Regions from separate parts of the Streptomyces sp. NBC_01320 genome, predicted to be linked through region 2. Evidence: riboswitches for the same ligand, from Rfam matches in the RefSeq annotation. Region 2 holds a riboswitch; each other region holds the start of a gene.

Region 1 (6,157 bases), 2.7 Mb from region 2:
CAGGAGTCAGTTCGATGACGCGCCTCTCGTCTGCCGTGCCCGCACCCGACCCCGGGACGCCCACCACCGGCGGCTGTCCTGTACGGCACGGATCGGCCGCCGTGCCACTCAGCGGTCCCGAATTCCATACCGAGCCCCAGGCCCTCTACCGCACCATGCGACGTGACCACGGGCCTGTCGTACGCGTCGAGCTGCCCGGCGGTTTCCCCGCCTGGCTGGTCATCGGATACCGGGAACTCCACCAGGTCACCAGCGACGGCGAGTTGTTCCCCCGCGACGTCGGACTCTGGAACCAGTGGGAGCACATTCCCGAGGACTGGCCACTCCTCCCGATGGTCGGTCGTCCCATGCCGTCGATCTACTTCACCGCGGGCGCCGAGCACCGCCGTCACGCCGACATGGTGGGGCCCGCCCTGGAGGGTGCGGACCCGTTCGAAATCCGGCGTCACTGCGAGGAGTTGGCCGACCGGCTCGTCGACTCCGTCTGCACGCGGGGCACGGCCGATCTGGTGGCCGAGTTCGCCGAGCCACTGCCCGTCCTGGTCCTCGCCAGGCTCGTCGGTTTCCCGGACGCGGAGGGAGCGGACATCGCGCAGGTGCTGAAGGATCTCGCCGACGGCGGTCCCGAGGCGCAGAGTGCACACATGCGGTTCGGGGAGCACATGCAGCGGCTGGTCGCGGCCAAGCGTGCCGTGCCCGGAGACGACGTGACCTCCAGGATGCTGGCGTACCACGAGCCGTTCACCGACGAGGAATACGTCCTCGACCTGATGGCCATCACCGCCGCCGGACATCTGACCACGGCCGACTGGATCAGCAACTCCCTGCGGCTGATGCTCACCGACGACCAGTTCGCCGACTCCCTGGCCGGCGGCCTGCACAGCGTGGCCGAAGCGATGAACGAGGTTCTCTGGGAGGAGAGCCCGACCCAGATCCTCGCCGGCCGCTGGGCCGCCCGCGACACCCGGCTCGCCGGCCGGGACATCCGCGCCGGGGACATGCTGCTCCTCGGCCTCGGGGCGGCCAACTCCGACCCGCACGTACGGCAGCACATCACCGCCGACGGAATGTCCGGCCAGAGCGGCAACAGCGCCCACCTGGCTTTCAGTTACGGCGAGTACCGCTGCCCGTTCCCCGCGCAGGAGATCGCCGAGACCATCGCCCGGACCGGCATCGAAGTGCTCCTCGACCGGTTGCCCGACCTCGCCCTCGCGGTACCCGCGAAGTCGCTCGTCCGGCGGCAGTCCGCCTTCCTGCGGGGGATGACCTCGCTGCCCGTCCGGTTCACGCCCGTACGCATGACAGGAGACTTCTCTTGAACTGTCCTCACGCCGCCGCCCACGAGGCCACCCCAGGGGGCGGGACCGTGGTCATCGACCCCATGGTCCAGGACCTGGACGGGGAGACGGCGCGCCTGCGCGACGCCGGGCCGCTCGCCAGGATCGAGCTGCTCGGAGTCCCTGCCTGGACCGTCACCCGGCATGCCGAGGCACGTCAACTACTCGTCGACCCAAGGCTGGTGAAGGACCTCGACGCCTGGGGGCTCTGGCAGAGCGGTGCCGTGACGCATGACTGGCCGCTGATCGGCATGATCGATGCGGGGCGGTCCATGTTCACCGTGGACGGCGAGGCACACCGGCGGCTGCGCACCAAGACCTCCCAGGCGATCACACCACGCCGGCTGGAGGCCATCCGCCCGGACATCGAGAAGTTCACCGAGGAGCTGCTGGACGCCCTGGCCGAGCAGGGCAAGGACGGCGTCGTCGACCTCAAGTCCGTGTTCGCCCAGCCGCTGCCCATGCGGGTGGTCGGCATGTTGATGGGTGTGGACGAAGCCGAACACCCCATGCTGACGAAGAGGTACAAGGCCTTCTTCTCCATGCTCACCCCGCACGAGGAGCGGCTTGCCCTGCTCGCCGAGCTGGACGTCTTCTACGCGGCGCTCGTCCGCAAGAAGACAGCGGAGCCGACGGACGACCTCACCAGTGCGCTCATCCTGGCCGACGAGGGCGGAGAACCGCTCACCGAGGAGGAAGTGGTCGGCAACCTCAAGGCCATGGTGGCGGCAGGCCACGAGACCACCATCGGGCTGATCCTCAACGCCGTACGGGCCCTGCTCGCCCACCCCGAGCAGCTGCATATGGTGCTCGACGGCGAGATTCCGTGGGACACGGTGATCGAGGAGACGCTGCGCTGGGACACCCCCACCACCCACCTGCTGATGCGGTTCGCCACCGAGGACATCCAGGTCGGCGACCAGGTGATCGCCAAGGGGGAGGGCGTCGTCATCTCCTACCGGGTCATCGGCCGCGACGTCGAACAGCACGGCCCGGACGCCGACGCCTTCGACATCACCCGGCCCACACCGATCCGCCACATGACCTTCGGTCACGGCCCGCACATCTGCCCCGGCGCGGCACTCTCCCGGGTCGAGGCGGGGATCGCCCTGCCCGCACTGTTCAGCCGCTTCCCCGGGCTGAGGCTCGCCGTGCCGGACGAGGAGCTCCGCAAGCTGCCGGTGATGACACAGAACGACATGGAGTCCTTCCCCGTGCTGCTGAACGGCTGAACGGGGGATAGTGCGGGCCGCCCGCCGTCGTCCCGCCTCTCGGGGGGACGGGGGGCGGCCCACACAGAACTCGGCAGTGGTGAGCGATATCTGACCATGCGTCGACCATGGCGGTCAGTGGGTTAGGGTTTCTCGTAGGTCATGAGTTCCAGTGCGCAGCCCCGGCTGGCTGGACGGCACCCCGCTCCGCTGCGGGTGCTCCGGGTGACGACCTGCCCCGTGCACGACGTACGGGGAACAGCGGACCACCGGGGTGTGAGCGTCCGGGGTCCACGATCCCGGGAAGGCGATTCCTCACCATGCTCCCCGATCTCTTCCGTACCGATGGATGCTCCCGGTACAGCCCCGGTCATCATCTGCACTGGATCCACGCCAAGAAGTGCAGCCAGGAGCCGGGCCAGGCCGTGGAACTCCTGCTGACCTCGGACGATGTCCGTGACGACGGGTGGGTCGGGCTGCGCCCCGCGTTCGACTACGCCGAGGAGCTGCCCGATGTGTGGATGCACGCTCCGCACGTGCTCCGGGAGCTGCTCACCGAGCACCGCGGACGGGTGTTCTGGCTGCCGCGCTGGCACGCCCTGCGGATCGAGCACCAGGGCGACGCGGCGGTGGGGCTGGTGAACGTCGGCTTCGAGAGCGGGGCGCTGTGCGCCACCGATGCGCCCGGTTCGCGGCAGGCTCGTGGGGGCGTCGCGTACGGCTTGTAGCCGCGCGCCTTGTACGGCGGGTGGCCCGACCGTCCGCCGGTTGGGCCACGGGGCGGGTGCGTGCGTGTGTGATGCATTGACGGGAGAAGTGTTCGATTCGGCGCTGAACACGCCGGGACCTCAGGCCGGTCACCCGGCCGTTCGTTCGGCGGGGGTCGCCAGCACGCCCGAGGCGTCCCCGAGCCAGCCTCGTTCGCGTGCCAGCAGCGCGATCTGGAAGCGGGTCCGCGCGCCGAGGAGTTCGGCGGTCTCGCTGATGTGCTTCTGGATCGTTCGTCGGCTCAGCCCCAGGACCCGGGCGATCGCGTCGTCCGTCAGACCTGCGCACATCAGGGAGAGGATGTCGCGCATCCGTCCCGGAGGCTGGCCGTCCGGTTCTGCCGCAGTGATCGCCGGCCGACCGGGGACGTTGTCCAGCGACACCGGGGTCGCCCGTTCCCAGACGCTTTCGAAGAGCGCGGTGAGCACGTCGAGAAGCGTGGCCGAGTGCACGATGAGTGAACCCGCGGACGGATCCTCCTGCCGCAGCGGCATGATGCCGACCGTCGCATCGAACACCACCAGTTTCATCGGGAGCCCGGCCAGCAGCCGCAGTTCCCCGCCCCGGGCTGTGCCGCTCAGGGCGGTGCGCAGCGAAACGGTGTCCGTCATCCCGTCGGTGTCGTACACCGACCGGAGCCGTACTCCGTCGGGCACCGGCACCTCGAGGGTCGGCCGCGCGTCCGAAACAGTTGCGGGGTCAGTCGGCACCGAGGTGCGGTCAAGCACCGCGGACCGGGTGACGTACGGAGGTTTGGCGAGGTGGAGCACCTCGTGCCGACTGGACGCGAGCAGCTGCGCGTAACGCACCCCCACCTGCTCGGCGCTCTCCACCACCTCGAACAGGTCGGAAGTGACCCGACGGTGCGACGCCGAGCGGTATGCCTCGTGCAACCGCTCCATGTACAGCTCCGCCCGCGCCAGTTCCTGCCGCCTCTGGGCCAGCAGCGAACCGAGGGTGGAGCGGGGCGGGCCCGCGCTCCAGCGCGTGGGCCGGTCACCGACGCGGATGACCAGGTGTTCGTTCTCCAGTGCCTGTAGGGCGCGTTCGGCGGCTGCCGGGGTGGCCCCGAGCGCTTCGGCGACCGCCTCGCTGCTCAGCTCCGGCCGCGTGACCAGGCATTCGAGTACCCGGCCGGCCAAGACGCCCAGACCGGTCCCGGCCCACGGCACATCCGATGACACCGCCACAGCTGTCCCCCTTTTCGGTGTGCCGAGGCCGATCGTACGCGGCGGTGTCGGCCGGAGGGATCACGCGCTCGTTACATCCCCGTACGGCCTGGGCGCACCCGTTCCGTCCTGGCTGTTCCTGTTCTCATCTGCGCAGTTGCGCGAACCCGCCGTCCGGACCTCCTTGCCCGACGGATCGCGCGCCGGACAGGGTGATCACAAGCCGCCGACGCGACGGTGCGTCGAAGCCCTGTTCGGTCACTCGGGACCCAGTCGAGACATGTCGGCACGTGGGAGACATTCATGCCACAGCTCAACCCCGCACCGATGCGCGGGAGGCGGACCTCCGGGCTCGTCGCCGTGTTCGGCGCCGCCGGCCTGCTTGCGGCGGTGACACCGGCCCGGGCGGCCGCACCCGACGCGACGCCCGTCGCCGAGGTGGTGCCCGGCACGATCACCGGGACACATGCCGACGCCAACGCCGGTCTTCCGGTCCTCCGTACGCCTCCGCGGGCACCGGCCGAAAGGTCGTCCGGATCGACGGCACGACCAGCGACACCGATCTGGTGACACGGTCCCGCCCCGCCGGGAACTGCGGCTGAGCCGCACCACCTACGGCGACCGCCGGACCCCCGCCGGTGGCCGCCCCCGACTTCGATCGTCCGACCTTTCGTCGGAACAAGTGAGTTGGTGCCGCAGCGCCCCAAAGGTCCATGTCTTCGCCGCATGGCCAAGCGCTCGCACACCGCCTTGTCCGACAACAGGAAGGCCGACAGCGCCGACGATGTCCTGGGGCAGCGCGAGCCGCTTCAGCCGATAGCCGGCCGCGGCCCCATCTTTCGCTGCCCTCGCAGAGGGCGGTGGCAAATTCCGTCCCGATCACTGCCGGTGCGAGCGCGACGACCCACACCCGCGTCGCATCGCACACCGTCACGTCGGAGGCACTTCCAGCCTCTGGTTCCCCACCCCCGCCGGCCGTCACCACACGTCCGGACAGAAGGAGATACAGCAATGCCGAACAACCTCCGTAACAACAGGGCCACATCGCCTCAGGAACCCCATTCCTCCCCTCGTGGAACCTCCACATACGGGCGCGTCGCGGCAACTGCGGCCGTCGCTGTGGCCGCGCTCATCGTTTCGGCCCTCCCCGCCTCGGGCACCGTCTCCGCCCCGGTCGGTACGGATCAAGCACCACGGCAGATATCGGCGGAGCCCCGACCCGGTGCCAGGGCCGTCGCGCTGTCCCCCACGCAGCGCAGGAAGCTGCTCGAGGCCGCGACCGACGCTCGTGCCATCACGGCCCGTTCACTGAAGCTGGGCGATCGGGAGGAGCTGATACCCAAGGATGTCGTCAAGGACGCCGACGGCACCGTGCACACCCGCTACGAGCGCACCTACGCCGGCCTGCCCGTCATCGGCGGCGACCTGGTGGTCCACGAGCAGGGCGCGGCTCGTACCGTCACCAAGGCCTCGGACGCCAAGGTGTCGGTGCCGACGACCGAGGCCGCCGTCACGGCCGCGACGGCGAGGAAGTCCGCCCTGGCCGCCGCGAAGAACGAGAAGACCCGGGACGCGACCCCGAACGGTTCATCGAAGCTGGTCGTCTGGCTCGGGGACGAGAAGCCCACGCTCGCCTGGCAGTCCGTCGTCAGCGGCGTCCAGGAGGACGGCA
Region 2 (6,157 bases):
ACCCCGGCCGGCCGCGAAGGCCTCGCCGCTCTCCTCGCCCGCCCCGAGCGCGCCGTCGTCGCGCTCGATTTCGACGGCACCCTCGCCGAGATCGTCCCGGACCCGGAACAGGCCCGCGCCCACCCCGGCACCGTCCCGGCCCTGGCCGCGCTCGCTCCGAAGGTCGCCTCCGTCGCCGTGATCACCGGTCGCCCGGCCGACGTCGCGGTCCGGCACGGCGGCTTCGCCGGAGTCCCGGGCCTTGACCACCTCGTCGTTCTCGGCCACTACGGCGCCGAACGCTGGGACGCCGTCTCCGGCGCCGTCCACGCTCCCGCCCCGCACCCGGGCGTCGCCGCAGTCCGCGCCGAACTCCCCGGCCTGCTCGAACGGTTCGCCTCCTGGCGCGGTACCTGGATCGAGGAGAAGGGCCGGGCGCTCGCGGTCCACACCCGCCGGGCCGCCGACCCGCAAGCCGCGTTCGACGCGCTGCGCGGCCCGCTCGGTGCGCTCGCCGCCCTGCACGGGCTGATCGTCGAACCGGGCCGTCTCGTCCTGGAGCTGCGACCGCCCGGCATGGACAAGGGTGTGGCGCTCATGGAGTTCGTCCGGGAGACGGACGCCGAGTCCGTTCTCTTCGCCGGCGACGACCTGGGTGACCTCGCGGCCTACGCGGCCGTGGAGAAGCTCCGCGCCGAGGGCCCCGACGGCATCCCGGGCCTGCTGGTCTGCAGCGGCAGCGCCGAAGTGCCCGAACTGGCTGAACGCGCCGACCTGTTGCTGCCGGGACCGGGAGCCGTCGTGGAGTTTCTCTCGGCCTTGGCGCACCGTCTCCGGTCGGGCCCCACCGAGGTGTGACGGGCGACGTCACCCCTGCCGCAGCGCGTCCAGCTGTTCCAGGAACCACTGCTGCGGCGGCAGCGCCGTCGCCGCAGCGGCCAGCCGCTTCGAGCGCTCCGCCCGTTCCCCGTCCGGCATCGTCAGCGCCTCGTGCAGGGCAGCCGCCGTCGCGGACACGTCATAGGGGTTCACCACGATCGCGTCGGCGCCCAGCTCCTCGTACGCCCCCGCCTCCCGCGACAGCACCAGCGCGCAGCCCGCGTCGGAGACCACCGGGACCTCCTTGGCGACGAGGTTCATGCCGTCGCGGATCGGGTTGACGAGCGCCACGTCCGCCAGCCGGTACGCCCCCAGCGAGCGTGCGAAGTCGTCATTCACATGGAGCAGGACCGGGGTCCAATCGGGTGTCCCGTACGCCGAGTTGATGTCGTCCGCCAGTCGCTGCACCTCGGCCGTGTACTCCCGGTACACCGTCAGGTCCTGCCGCGACGGGTACGCGAACGCCACATGCACCACCCGCTCGCGCCACTGCGGGCGGGTGTTCAGCAGCTCCCGGTACGCCAGCAGCCCGCGCACGATGTTCTTGGACAGCTCCGTACGGTCCACCCGCACGATCGTCTTCCGGCCGGTGCCGCCCACCTGCTCCCGCAGCACTGCCATCCGCTCGTCCACGTCCGCCTCGTGCGCGCGGCGGCGCAGGAAGTCCGCGTCCGCGCCCAGACCGTGCACGCCGATCCTCGTCCGGCCCGTGCCGCCCAGGATCTCCGTGCAGCAGCCGATGAACGCGTCCGCCCACCGCCGGGTCAGGAAGCCCGCCCGGTCCGCGCCGAGCATGCCGCGCAGCAGCTGCTCCGCGATGTCGTCGGGCAGCAGCCGGAAGTAGTCGACCGGCGCCCACGGGGTGTGCGAGAAGTGGCCGATCCGCAGGTCGGGCCGCAGCTCGCGGAGCATGCCCGGGACCAGCGCCAGGTGGTAGTCCTGCACCAGCACCGCGGCGCCCTCGCCCGCCTCCTCGGCGAGCGCCTGCGCGAAGGCCAGGTTGTACGTCTCGAATGACGCCCACTGCCGGCGGAACTCCGCGTCGAAGACCGGATCCAGCGGTGTCTGGTACAGCATGTGGTGGACGAACCAGAGCACCGAGTTCGCGATGCCGTTGTACGCGTCGGCGTGGACGTCGGCGTCGATGTCGAGCATCCGTACGCCCGGCTCGGCGATCCCGTGCCGGACCGCTGCCCTGTCCCCGTCGCCGAGCGCCGCGCAGACCCACAGCTTGTCCTCGACCGCGCTCAGGCCGGAGACGAGCCCGCCGCCGCCCCGTCTGGCGCCGATCGAACCGTCCGCGCGCAGCGCGTACGAGACGGGGCCGCGGTTGGACGCGACGAGTACCTGGGCAGCCGACGTGACCGCGTGCTCGGAGACCATGTTGCGGAATCTAGCCCGATCGCGAACCACCCAAACGTGCGAAGTCAGGCCGCGCGGCGCGAAACGTACTCCGTGATCTCGCACATCGGGGGCCGCTCCTCCGTGTCCACCGGATGGGTGCGCGGTACGAAGCCGTCCTCGCCCCGCTCGAACTGGGTCAGGGCCGGACGTACCAAGTGACCTCGGGACAGCCGGAGTTGAGCGGTGCGATAGATCGCCGCGGCCATCCGTCCCAGCGCCTGGCCGTCCTGGTGGCGGTGTCTGCGTACCCCCACGTCGACCTGTGCCAGCGCGTCCAGCCCGACGGTGTGCAGGGCGTCCACCAGCAAGCCGAGTTCCACTCCGTAGCCGACGGGGAACGGCAGCCGCTCCAGCAGCGAGCGCCGCACCGCGTACTCGCCGCCGAGCGGCTGGACGAAGCCGGCCAGCTGTGGCCAGTGCAGGTTGAGCAGCGGGCGGGCCACCAGTTCCGTGACGCGGCCGCCCTGACCCGCGGTGTCGCCCAGGGGGCGGTCGTACATCGCCTTGACGAACTGCACCCCGGGGTCGGTGAGCAGCGGGCCGACGATGCCGGAGACGAAGTCCGCGGAGAAGTCCCTCAGGTCGGCGTCTATGAAGCAGACGATGTCACCGCTGGTGACCAGGAGCGAGCGCCACAGGACCTCGCCCTTGCCGGGGAGCGTGGGTATGCGCGCGAGTATCGCGTCGCGGTGCACCACTCGGGCGCCCGCCTTCCGGGCGACTTCCGCCGTGCCGTCCGTTGAGCCGGAGTCGATCACCAGCAGCTCGTCGACCAGCGGCACTTCCTCCATCAGTTCGACCCGGATCGTCTCGACGATGGCGCCGACCGTCGCCTCCTCGTTCAGGGCGGGCAGCACCACGCTCACGCTCCCGCGCCGCGGGTCCCGGCCCTTGGCAGCGACGAGCCGGTCCAGCGGGCGGTCGGCTGCCGACCAGGAACGCCTGGCCAGCCAGCTTTCGACCTCTTCCAGCACGGTCGATACTCCCTGTATGTGATCCATCTCGCGGTTCGGACGACTATCTCAACCGTCCGATGCTTCGGTTACAGTCTTGAACAACGCGGATGACCGTCGCATGTCGGGGTCCTCCGCCAATAAATGCCTGGGTCGATGATCCAGTGCCATAGCGCTCATCCAGAGGGACTGAGGGAACGGCCCGTTGAAGTCCCGGCAACCCTCCCGCCGACCGCGAGGTCAGGTGGGGAAGGTGCCAATTCCGTCTCGTGGCGAAATGCGCCGCGAGGAAGATGAGGAGAAAGGGCCTCGCCATCATGGCTGCGCAGACTGTTGCAGTAAGCACCGATTCTTCCACCGACGCCGTCGACCTCGGCCCCGCAGCGGCACTCTCCTGCCGCGAGTGCGGAGAGCGTTTCGAACTCGGTCCCCTTTTCGCCTGCGCGTCCTGTTTCGGGCCGCTCGAAGTGGCATACGACCTGCCGAGCGGCTCCCCGGACGAGCTGAAGAAGCGCATCGAGGCCGGACCGAACAACATCTGGCGCTACGCGCCGCTGCTGCCCGTCCCCGCCGATGTCGCGGACAAGCCCAACATCAACCCCGGCTTCACCAAGCTGGTCAAGGCCGACAACCTCGCCCGTGAGCTGGGCGTCACCGGCGGTCTGTACGTCAAGGACGACTCCGGCAACCCGACGCACTCCTTCAAGGACCGCGTCGTCGCCATCGCCGTCGAGGCCGCCCGCGCCTTCGGTTTCACCACCCTCTCCTGCTCCTCCACCGGCAACCTCGCCGGTGCGGTGGGCGCGGCCGCCGCCCGGGCCGGCTTCCGGTCCTGCGTGTTCATCCCGCACGACCTGGAGCAGGGCAAGGTCGTCATGGCCGCGGTGTACGGCGGTGAGCTGGTCGGCATCGAGGGCAACTACGACGACGTCAACCGCTTCTGCTCGGAGCTCATCGGCGACCCGCTCGGTGAGGGATGGGGCTTCGTCAACGTCAACCTGCGCCCGTACTACGGCGAGGGCTCCAAGACGCTCGCGTACGAGATCTGCGAACAGCTCGGCTGGCAGCTGCCCGACCAGCTCGTCATCCCGATCGCGTCCGGCTCGCAGCTCACGAAGATCGACAAGGGTCTTCAGGAGCTGATCAAGCTCGGTCTCGTCGAGGACAAGCCGTACAAGATCTTCGGCGCCCAGGCCGAGGGCTGCTCCCCGGTCTCCACGGCCTTCAAGGCCGGTCACGACGTCGTGCGCCCGCAGAAGCCGAACACGATCGCCAAGTCCCTGGCGATCGGCAATCCGGCCGACGGTCCGTACGTCCTGGACATCGCCCGCCGCACCGGCGGCGCGGTCGAGGACGTCAACGACGAACAGATCGTCGACGCGATCAAGCTGCTGGCCCGCACCGAGGGCATCTTCGCCGAGACGGCGGGCGGGGTGACGGTCGGCGTGACGAGGAAGCTGATCGAGGCGGGTCTGCTGGACCCGACGCTCACCACGGTCGTCCTGAACACCGGTGACGGTCTGAAGACTCTGGACGCGGTCGCCCCGACGACCGGTCCGACCGCGACCATCCGGCCCAGCCTGGACGCGTTCCGCGACGCCGGCCTCGCCAACGGCTGACCCGACCACCCGAGACGTAAGGAAGGCACCCGCATGAGCGTCAAGGTCCGTATCCCCACCATCCTGCGCACCTACACGGGCGGCGAGGCCGAGGTCCCGGCCGAGGGCTCGACCCTCTCCCAGGTCATCGAGTCGCTGGAACAGAACCACCCGGGCATCGCCGCGCGTGTCCTGGACGACCAGGGCAAGCTCCGCCGCTTCGTGAACGTGTACGTCAACGACGACGACGTGCGCTTCGAAGGCGGCCTGGAGACGGCCACCCCGGACGGCGCGGGCATCTCCATCATCCCGGCGGTCGCGGGCGGCTGCTGACCTGTAGTCGGCCCCTGCGGCCGACTTCGCAGCGTTACCGGAATTGCCCCCTCTGCGAGCTAAGCGGAGGGGGCAATTCTGCATGGTTGAGCGCGGTAGAGTTGGGAAGTCCCCTCCGCTGCCCGTGCCGACCGCATATGAGAATGCGCCCGCCCACGACAAGATGCAGCCAAAGTGTTCCAACTCCTTGCGCCGTAAGTGGCCTTTGTCCGGCCCGACTTGCCCTGGAATCGCATGAACTCCTCACATTCGGGCGTTCGGCGCTGCCCAGAATTCTCGTCCGATTGACCTGTTGCAGAGGGCAGTTGGGCAGATACATTCGGCCGCGGTCGACGCGTTCCGGCGCACACCCTCTCCTGTCGGAGGGTGAGTTCTGACCCGGGTCCGCGAAGTGCGGTCCTGTGCAAGGGCCAGTAATAGGGGAGTTAGCCATGGCTCAGGGCACCGTCAAGTGGTTCAACGCGGAGAAGGGGTACGGCTTCATCGCGGTCGACGGTGGTGCGGATGTTTTCGTCCACTACAGCGCGATCCAGATGGACGGGTACCGCACCCTCGAAGAGGGTCAGCGAGTTGAATTCGAAATCTCGCAGGGCCAGAAGGGGCCGCAGGCGGACATGGTCAAGCTCGCCGTCGGCTGAGCTCGGCGCGGTCGGCCAACGACACCACTCACGCACGAAGGGTCCGTACCCACCGGGGGACGGGCCCTTCGTGCGTGCCCCCGCCCGTCGCGCCACCCGGCCCCCCGCGCGCCGTCGCCCGGCTTCCGGGTTGTCCACAACCGTCGAGGGCGCTTGCACTCGTGGGGGTCGAGTGCTAATCATTGGCGTTAGCACTCTCCAGGTGAGAGTGACAGAACTTGGACCGGGCCGGTGAGGCCCGCAGGCTTGGTGGGGCAAGGAACCACCGGGCACGCAGGCCGTCCGTCGCGGGCGCCACTCGGTCCGGAGAAATCCACCCCTGTCCGGGAGGACCACTTCACATGGCCAAGATCATCGCGTTCGACGAGGAGGC
Region 3 (6,157 bases), 2.5 Mb from region 2:
CGCAGTTCGCGGGTCCCGGCCGGACGAACAAGAACGTCGTCGGCATGCCGCTGCTGCCGGTGTACATGGCGAAGGCCGGAGGCTTCTTCTTCCTGGTCTTCGGTGTCATCGCCGTGATCGCGGGCATCGCCTCGATCAACCCGATCTGGGCCATCGGTCCGTACCGCCCGGACCAGGTGTCCACCGGAGCCCAGCCCGACTGGTACATGGGCTTCGCCGAGGGTCTGATCCGAGTGATGCCGGGCTGGGAGATCAACCTCTGGGGTCACACGCTCGTCCTGGGTGTGTTCATCCCGCTGATGGCCTTCGGTCTGGTACTCGCCATCATCGCGGTCTACCCGTTCGTCGAGTCCTGGGTGACCGGGGACAAGCGCGAGCACCACATCCTGGACCGCCCGCGCAACGCCCCGACCCGGACCGCCTTCGGCGTCGCCTGGATCACCGAGTACATCATCGTCTTCATCGGCGGTGGCAACGACCTCTGGGCCACGCACTTCCACCTCTCGCTGAACGCCATCTCGTGGTTCGTCCGGATCTTCATCTTCGTGGGGCCGGTCGTCGCGTTCATCGTGACGAAGCGGATCTGCCTCGGCCTTCAGCGCCGGGACAAGGAGAAGGTGCTGCACGGACGCGAGTCCGGCATCATCAAGCGCCTGCCGCACGGTGAGTTCGTCGAGATCCACGAGCCGCTCGGTCCCGAGCAGCTGCACACGCTCACCGCGCACGAGCAGTACAAGCCGGTCGAGATCGGCCCGACGGTCGACGAGAACGGTGTCGAGCGCAAGGTGCCCGCGATGCAGAAGCTGCGGGCCAAGCTCAGCAAGGGCTACTTCGGCGAGCACAACCAGATCGAAAAGCCCACCGTCGAGGAGTACAAGGAGATCACCAGCGGCCACGGCCACCACTGATCACCTGAACTGATCGCCACAGCAGGAGCCCCGTCCATTCGATGGACGGGGCTCTTCGCTGTCCGTGGGGCTCGATAGGGTGGGGTGTATCCCCTTTATCGGCTGTGGACCCCAGGAGCGGACCATGAACGTTGTGACCCCGATCGGCGGCGACAGCGTGGCGGCTCGTTCCTGGCCGGGCGTGCTGAACCCGCTGATGCGTGGCGAGGACCTGACCGCCGACGACACCGCGTGGGCGATGGACAGCATCATGAGCGGCGAGGCGACCGACGTGCAGATCGCCGGTTTCGCCGTCGCCCTGCGGGCCAAGGGCGAGACCGTCGACGAGGTCACCGGACTCGTCCGCGCGATGTACGAGCACGCGACCACGATCCACGTGCCGGGCCGCACGGTCGACATCGTCGGCACCGGCGGCGACCTCGCCAAGACGGTCAACATCTCCACGATGTCCGCGATCGTCGTCGCGGGCACGGGCGCCAAGGTCGTCAAGCACGGCAACCGGGCCTCCTCCTCGGCCAGCGGCGCCTCCGACGTCCTGGAGAAGCTCGGCGTCAACCTGGAGCTGACCCCGCAGCGTGTCGTCGAGGTGGCGGAGGAAGCCGGCATCACCTTCTGCTTCGCGGTGAAGTTCCACCCCGCCCTGCGGTATGCGGCGAAGGCCCGCAAGGAGCTCGGCGCGCAGACCACGTTCAACATCCTCGGGCCGCTCACCAACCCGGCGCAGGTGCGCTCCCAGGCCATCGGTGTCGCCGATCCGAAGATGGCTCCCATCGTCGCGGGCGTGCTCGCGGAGCGCGGCAACTCCGCGCTCGTCTTCCGCGGCGACGACGGTCTGGACGAGCTGACGACCACGGCGACGTCCCGGGTCTGGGTGGTCCGCGACGGAGAGGTGCGCGAGGAGGCGTTCGACCCGCGCGACGTCGGTCTGCAGCTGGTCCCCGTCGAGGCGCTGCGCGGCGCCGACGCGTCGTACAACGCCGACGTGGCCCGCCGGCTGCTGGCCGGCGAGACCGGTCCGGTACGCGAAGCGGTGCTGCTCAACTCGGCGGCGGCGCTGGTGGCGCTGGACCCGGGCGAGGGCACGCTGAACGAGCAGCTCGCCGCCGGAATGGCGAAGGCCGCCGAATCCATCGACTCGGGTGCGGCCCGGGCGGCGCTGGAGCGCTGGGTGGCGGTCAGCAACACCTGACCGTACGGAAATGTGGCACAGGGCGCAGTCCAGATCTTGGACTGCGCCTTGCACGTCGGCGCACGTATGGCAGGATGCTGGTCAGGTCATGAGTGACAGCGACTACGGCCCCGGCCCGCTGTCCGGCAACCCTCCGTCCGTGGCGGGGTGCCCCGGGTGAAGACCAGGCCGTAGGCAGCGAGGTCTGCGGCAAGCGCGGACCCCTCGACATCTGTGAATGTCACATCCCTGGGGTCCTGGTCCTCAAGGAGCCTCTTGTGAGCAAGCGAATGCGATAGGGCCCAAGGCCCTTCTCCGCACACCCTTTTCTTCTTCCTGTGCTGCCGCGTGTCCGCCGGCGCAGTGAATTCGCCTGCCTCTTACGGGAGTTCGCCATGTCTGTCTTCAGCGCTGTCGCCGACCAGTCCGTTTGTACCCCGCTGCCCGTTCTGGGGCGGGATGTGGCCGTTCCTCTGGTGACCGGTGGTGAAGTCACGTACGCCGCCCTCGACTACGCGGCCAGCGCCCCGGCCCTGCAGCGCGTGTGGGACGACGTCGCCGCGTACGCCCCGTACTACGGCAGCGTCCACCGCGGTGCCGGCTACCTCTCGCAGCTCTCCACGGACCTCTTCGAGAACAGCCGCAAGACCGTCGCGGAGTTCCTCGGCTGCCGCGCCGAGGACCAGGTGATCTTCACCCGGTCGACGACCGACTCGCTGAACCTGCTCGCCGCGGTGCTCCCCGCCGACTGCCAGGTCTTCGTGTTCGAGACCGAGCACCACGCCTCGCTGCTGCCCTGGCGCGACGCCCGCGTCACCTACCTCAACGCCCCGCGCACCCCGGCCCAGGCCGTCGAGACGCTGGAGCGGGCGCTCGCCGACCGCGACCCTTCCCCGAGCTCTCAACTCCGTTCGAGCAGGGGAGGCCCCACCGGTCCGGCGCTGGTCTGCGTCACCGGCGCCTCCAACGTCACCGGTGAGCTGTGGCCGGTGAAGGAGCTGGCCGCCGTCGCCCACGCGCACGGCGCCCGGATCGTGCTCGACGCCGCGCAGCTCGCCCCGCACCACCCGGTGGACATCGAGGAGCTCGACGTCGACTGGGTCGCCTTCTCCGGACACAAGCTGTACGCGCCGTTCGGCTCCGGTGTCCTCGCGGGCCGCGCCGACTGGCTGCAGGACGCCGAGCCGTACCTGGCCGGCGGCGGTGCCTCGCGGAAGGTCGCCCGGCGCACCGTCGGCGGTGTGGACGTGGAGTGGCACTCGACCGCCGCCCGGCACGAGGCCGGTTCACCCAACGTCATCGGTGTCTACTCCATCGCCTCCGCCTGCAAGGCGCTCACCGAGGCCGGCTTCGACCGGCTCGTCGCCCGTGAGCAGCAGCTCGTCACCCGGATCCGCGAAGGCCTCGCCGAGGTCCCCCAGGTCAAGGTGCTGTCGCTGTTCGGCGACGACGCCCCGCGGGTCGGCGTCATCTCCTTCGTGGTGGAGGGCTGGAACAGCTCGCACTTCGCCGCGGCGCTCTCCGCCGAGTACGGCATCGGGGTGCGCGACGGACTGTTCTGCGCCCACCCGCTGGTCCGCACCCTGCTGGGCAGCGACCCGCAGGACCCGGGCGAGTGCGGTGCGCCGGAGGCCGAGCCGGGCGAGCGGTCGCTCAACGCGATCCGGGTCAGTTTCGGCGCCGGCACGCCGGACGAGCACATCGAGCGTTTCGTCCGCGCGGTCAAGGAACTGGTGAACAAGGGCGCCCAGTGGACGTACCGCGCCGAGGACGGCCGCTGTGTCCCGGACCGGGGCGCGGCGCAGGTCTGACGGGCCCGTCACACTTCGGCCGGGGACGGGCAGCACTGCCCGTCCCCGGCCGGAGTACGACGCGAACCTACGCGTCGAGACCGATGGCGAAGGCCGCCTCCAGGTCGTGCTGCGAGTACGTACGGAACGCGACATGTGTGTCGGTGCCCTCGACACCCGGGATCTTGCTGATCCGGCCGGGGATGACGTCCGCGAGGTCGTCGTGCCTGGCCACTCGGACCATGGCGATCAGGTCGTACGTACCGGTGACCGAGAAGACCTCGCTGACATTGTCCAGCGCGGCGATGGCCTCGGCGATCTCCGGAATCCGGTCCACGCTGGTTTTGATGAGCACGATCGCGGTGATCACGGCTGGCTTTCTCCCTCGGTGGCCGTGGCTGGAGCCTTCACTCTAGCCCCACGGCGGTAGCGTCCCCAGGCGTAGACGAAGCCGCAGACGAAGCCGACCACATGGGCGAGATACGCCACCCCGGGACCGCTGCCCGCGCCCTGCGCCGCCATCCACTGCAGCACGAACCAGAAGATCAGCACGATCCAGGCGGGAAAGCGCAGCGGAAGGAAGAGCAGGAACGGGAAGAGGCTGGTCACCCGCGCCCTGGGGAACAGGTAGAGGAACGCCCCGAGCACCGCGGAGATCGCCCCTGACGCGCCGACGAGGGTCTGGTCGGAGCTCGCGTGGGCCGCCGCGTACGCCAGCAGTGCGAGATAGCCGCAGCCGAGGTAGAAGAAGGTGAATTCGGCACGGCCCATCCGCTCCTCGGCCATGGCCCCGAACACGTACAGGAAGAGCATGTTGCCGAGCAGATGCAGCCAGCTGCCGTGCACGAACAGTGCGGTCAGAGGGGTGAGCAGGGCCTGCGCGGAGCCCGCCCACAGCTCGCTCGGGATCACCCCCCAGCGCTCGAAGTACCCGGCCTGGGCGGCGAGCAGGGTGTCGGCGGTGCCGTATGTGGGGTTGAGGCCGGAGAGCGGGCTGATCAGGAAGACGGCGCAGCACAGGGCGATGAGGGCATACGTCACCTGTGCACCGGCCGCCGTGGCGGCGCGCAGGAGCCTGCCGGTAACTCCGCCTCTCGTGGCCCGCCGATCGATCATGAACAGAGCATGACGCAAGGTGACGGAACGGGACAGACCGCCTCGCCGTGTCTATGGGTATGTGCAAGGCCGTAGGGTTGCAGCAGGACATCCGCAGTTCGACGGCGCACCGCGAGATCCTGGGCAGGCAGCAGCACCACGCTCGACGAAAGAGGACGCAACGATGACGACGGTTCCCCAGCCGACCGACGGGACCCGCTGGCGCTGCACGCTCTGCGGAAATCTCACCCGCTTCGACGTGACCCGCACCTCCAAGGTCGTCGAATACGTTCATCTCGACCTGGCCGGTGAGTCGACGGTCGAGGAACGCGAGGTGGTCAGTGAGACCATCGAGTCGGTCCGCTGCCGCTGGTGCAACGCGGTGGACCAGATCGAACTCGTCGACAGGCCGGGTGCCGACTCCTGACGGGGCCGTGCGGACAGACATTTTGGGGTGACGGATCGTGGAGCAGCCCGATAGCGGCGCCGAGTCGGCCGATGGAGCCGGCGACGCCGTCGAGGCGCTCGACCGCCCGCTGCCCGAAGGCGTACGGCGGCGGGTCGTCGCGCTGGTCTCGGACGCGTTCGGCGGCCTGACGGTCACCGAACTCCCGGCCCAGCTCAGGCAGTACGCCCGCTTCACCCCGACCCGGCGCGCCAAGTTCGCCGGGAATGCGATGGCGGCCGCCCTGGAGAACGACACCCTGTTCCGTCAGCGCATCGGCGAACGGCTCCGGGAGTCCCAGCCGGAGCTGGCCGCTGCCGTGGAGGCCGGGTCGCCGCCGGCCGCCGCCGATCCCGTCGATGTGGCCGCGGCCGCCTATGTGCTGCGCCCGGTCGGCTGGGTGAAACTGGTCGCCGCCGCCGGCGAGGAGGTCCAGCGCGCCGACGCCGAGCGGGCCGACGAGGAGAGCCGGCGCGAGCTGGAACGGCTGCGCGAGGAGCTCGCCCAGGCCCGGACCCAGACGAAGAGCGAGACCGAACGGCTCCGCGCCGAACTCGACGCGGCCCGCAAGGAAGCCGATTCCCTGCAGCGCAAACTCCGCTCCGCCCTCAACGAGGTCAAGCGTGGCGAGGCCGCGGTGCGCCGCGGCAAGGCCGAGGCCGACACCCTGCGGACCGAGGCGGCCGCCCAGATCTCCGCCGCCGAGAGCGAGGCCCGGCGGCTGCGGGCCCGGCTCGGTGAGGCGGAGGCG

Evidence for each region. Region 2 has a riboswitch for S-adenosylmethionine ahead of thrC (threonine synthase). Riboswitches for the same ligand answer to the same signal wherever they lie in the genome.
Region 1: linked by a shared signal. The riboswitch ahead of OG395_RS14015 (hypothetical protein) and the one ahead of thrC (threonine synthase) in region 2 are both predicted to bind S-adenosylmethionine.
Region 3: linked by a shared signal. The riboswitch ahead of OG395_RS37130 (aminotransferase class V-fold PLP-dependent enzyme) and the one ahead of thrC (threonine synthase) in region 2 are both predicted to bind S-adenosylmethionine.

The regions. Positions count from the first base shown of each region.
Region 1 is NZ_CP108390.1:2,991,857-2,998,013, reverse strand. It holds gene OG395_RS14025 (cytochrome P450) at 15-1,319, shown strand; gene OG395_RS14020 (cytochrome P450 family protein) at 1,316-2,569, shown strand; SAM riboswitch class IV at 2,707-2,816, shown strand; gene OG395_RS14015 (hypothetical protein) at 2,869-3,276, shown strand; gene OG395_RS14010 (helix-turn-helix transcriptional regulator) at 3,406-4,506, opposite strand; gene OG395_RS14005 (hypothetical protein) at 4,789-5,055, shown strand; gene OG395_RS14000 (M4 family metallopeptidase) at 5,497-6,157, shown strand, end outside.
Region 2 is NZ_CP108390.1:5,691,199-5,697,355, reverse strand. It holds gene otsB (trehalose-phosphatase) at 1-837, shown strand, start outside; gene OG395_RS25845 (alpha,alpha-trehalose-phosphate synthase (UDP-forming)) at 847-2,241, opposite strand; gene OG395_RS25840 (glucosyl-3-phosphoglycerate synthase) at 2,286-3,236, opposite strand; SAM riboswitch class I at 3,389-3,515, shown strand; gene thrC (threonine synthase) at 3,533-4,834, shown strand; gene OG395_RS25830 (MoaD/ThiS family protein) at 4,868-5,146, shown strand; gene OG395_RS25825 (cold-shock protein) at 5,578-5,784, shown strand; gene groL (chaperonin GroEL) at 6,126-6,157, shown strand, end outside.
Region 3 is NZ_CP108390.1:8,158,075-8,164,231, forward strand. It holds gene qcrB (cytochrome bc1 complex cytochrome b subunit) at 1-908, shown strand, start outside; gene trpD (anthranilate phosphoribosyltransferase) at 1,033-2,097, shown strand; SAM riboswitch class IV at 2,182-2,299, shown strand; gene OG395_RS37130 (aminotransferase class V-fold PLP-dependent enzyme) at 2,472-3,887, shown strand; gene OG395_RS37135 (Lrp/AsnC family transcriptional regulator) at 3,955-4,236, opposite strand; gene OG395_RS37140 (rhomboid family intramembrane serine protease) at 4,233-4,982, opposite strand; gene OG395_RS37145 (hypothetical protein) at 5,146-5,388, shown strand; gene OG395_RS37150 (NYN domain-containing protein) at 5,426-6,157, shown strand, end outside.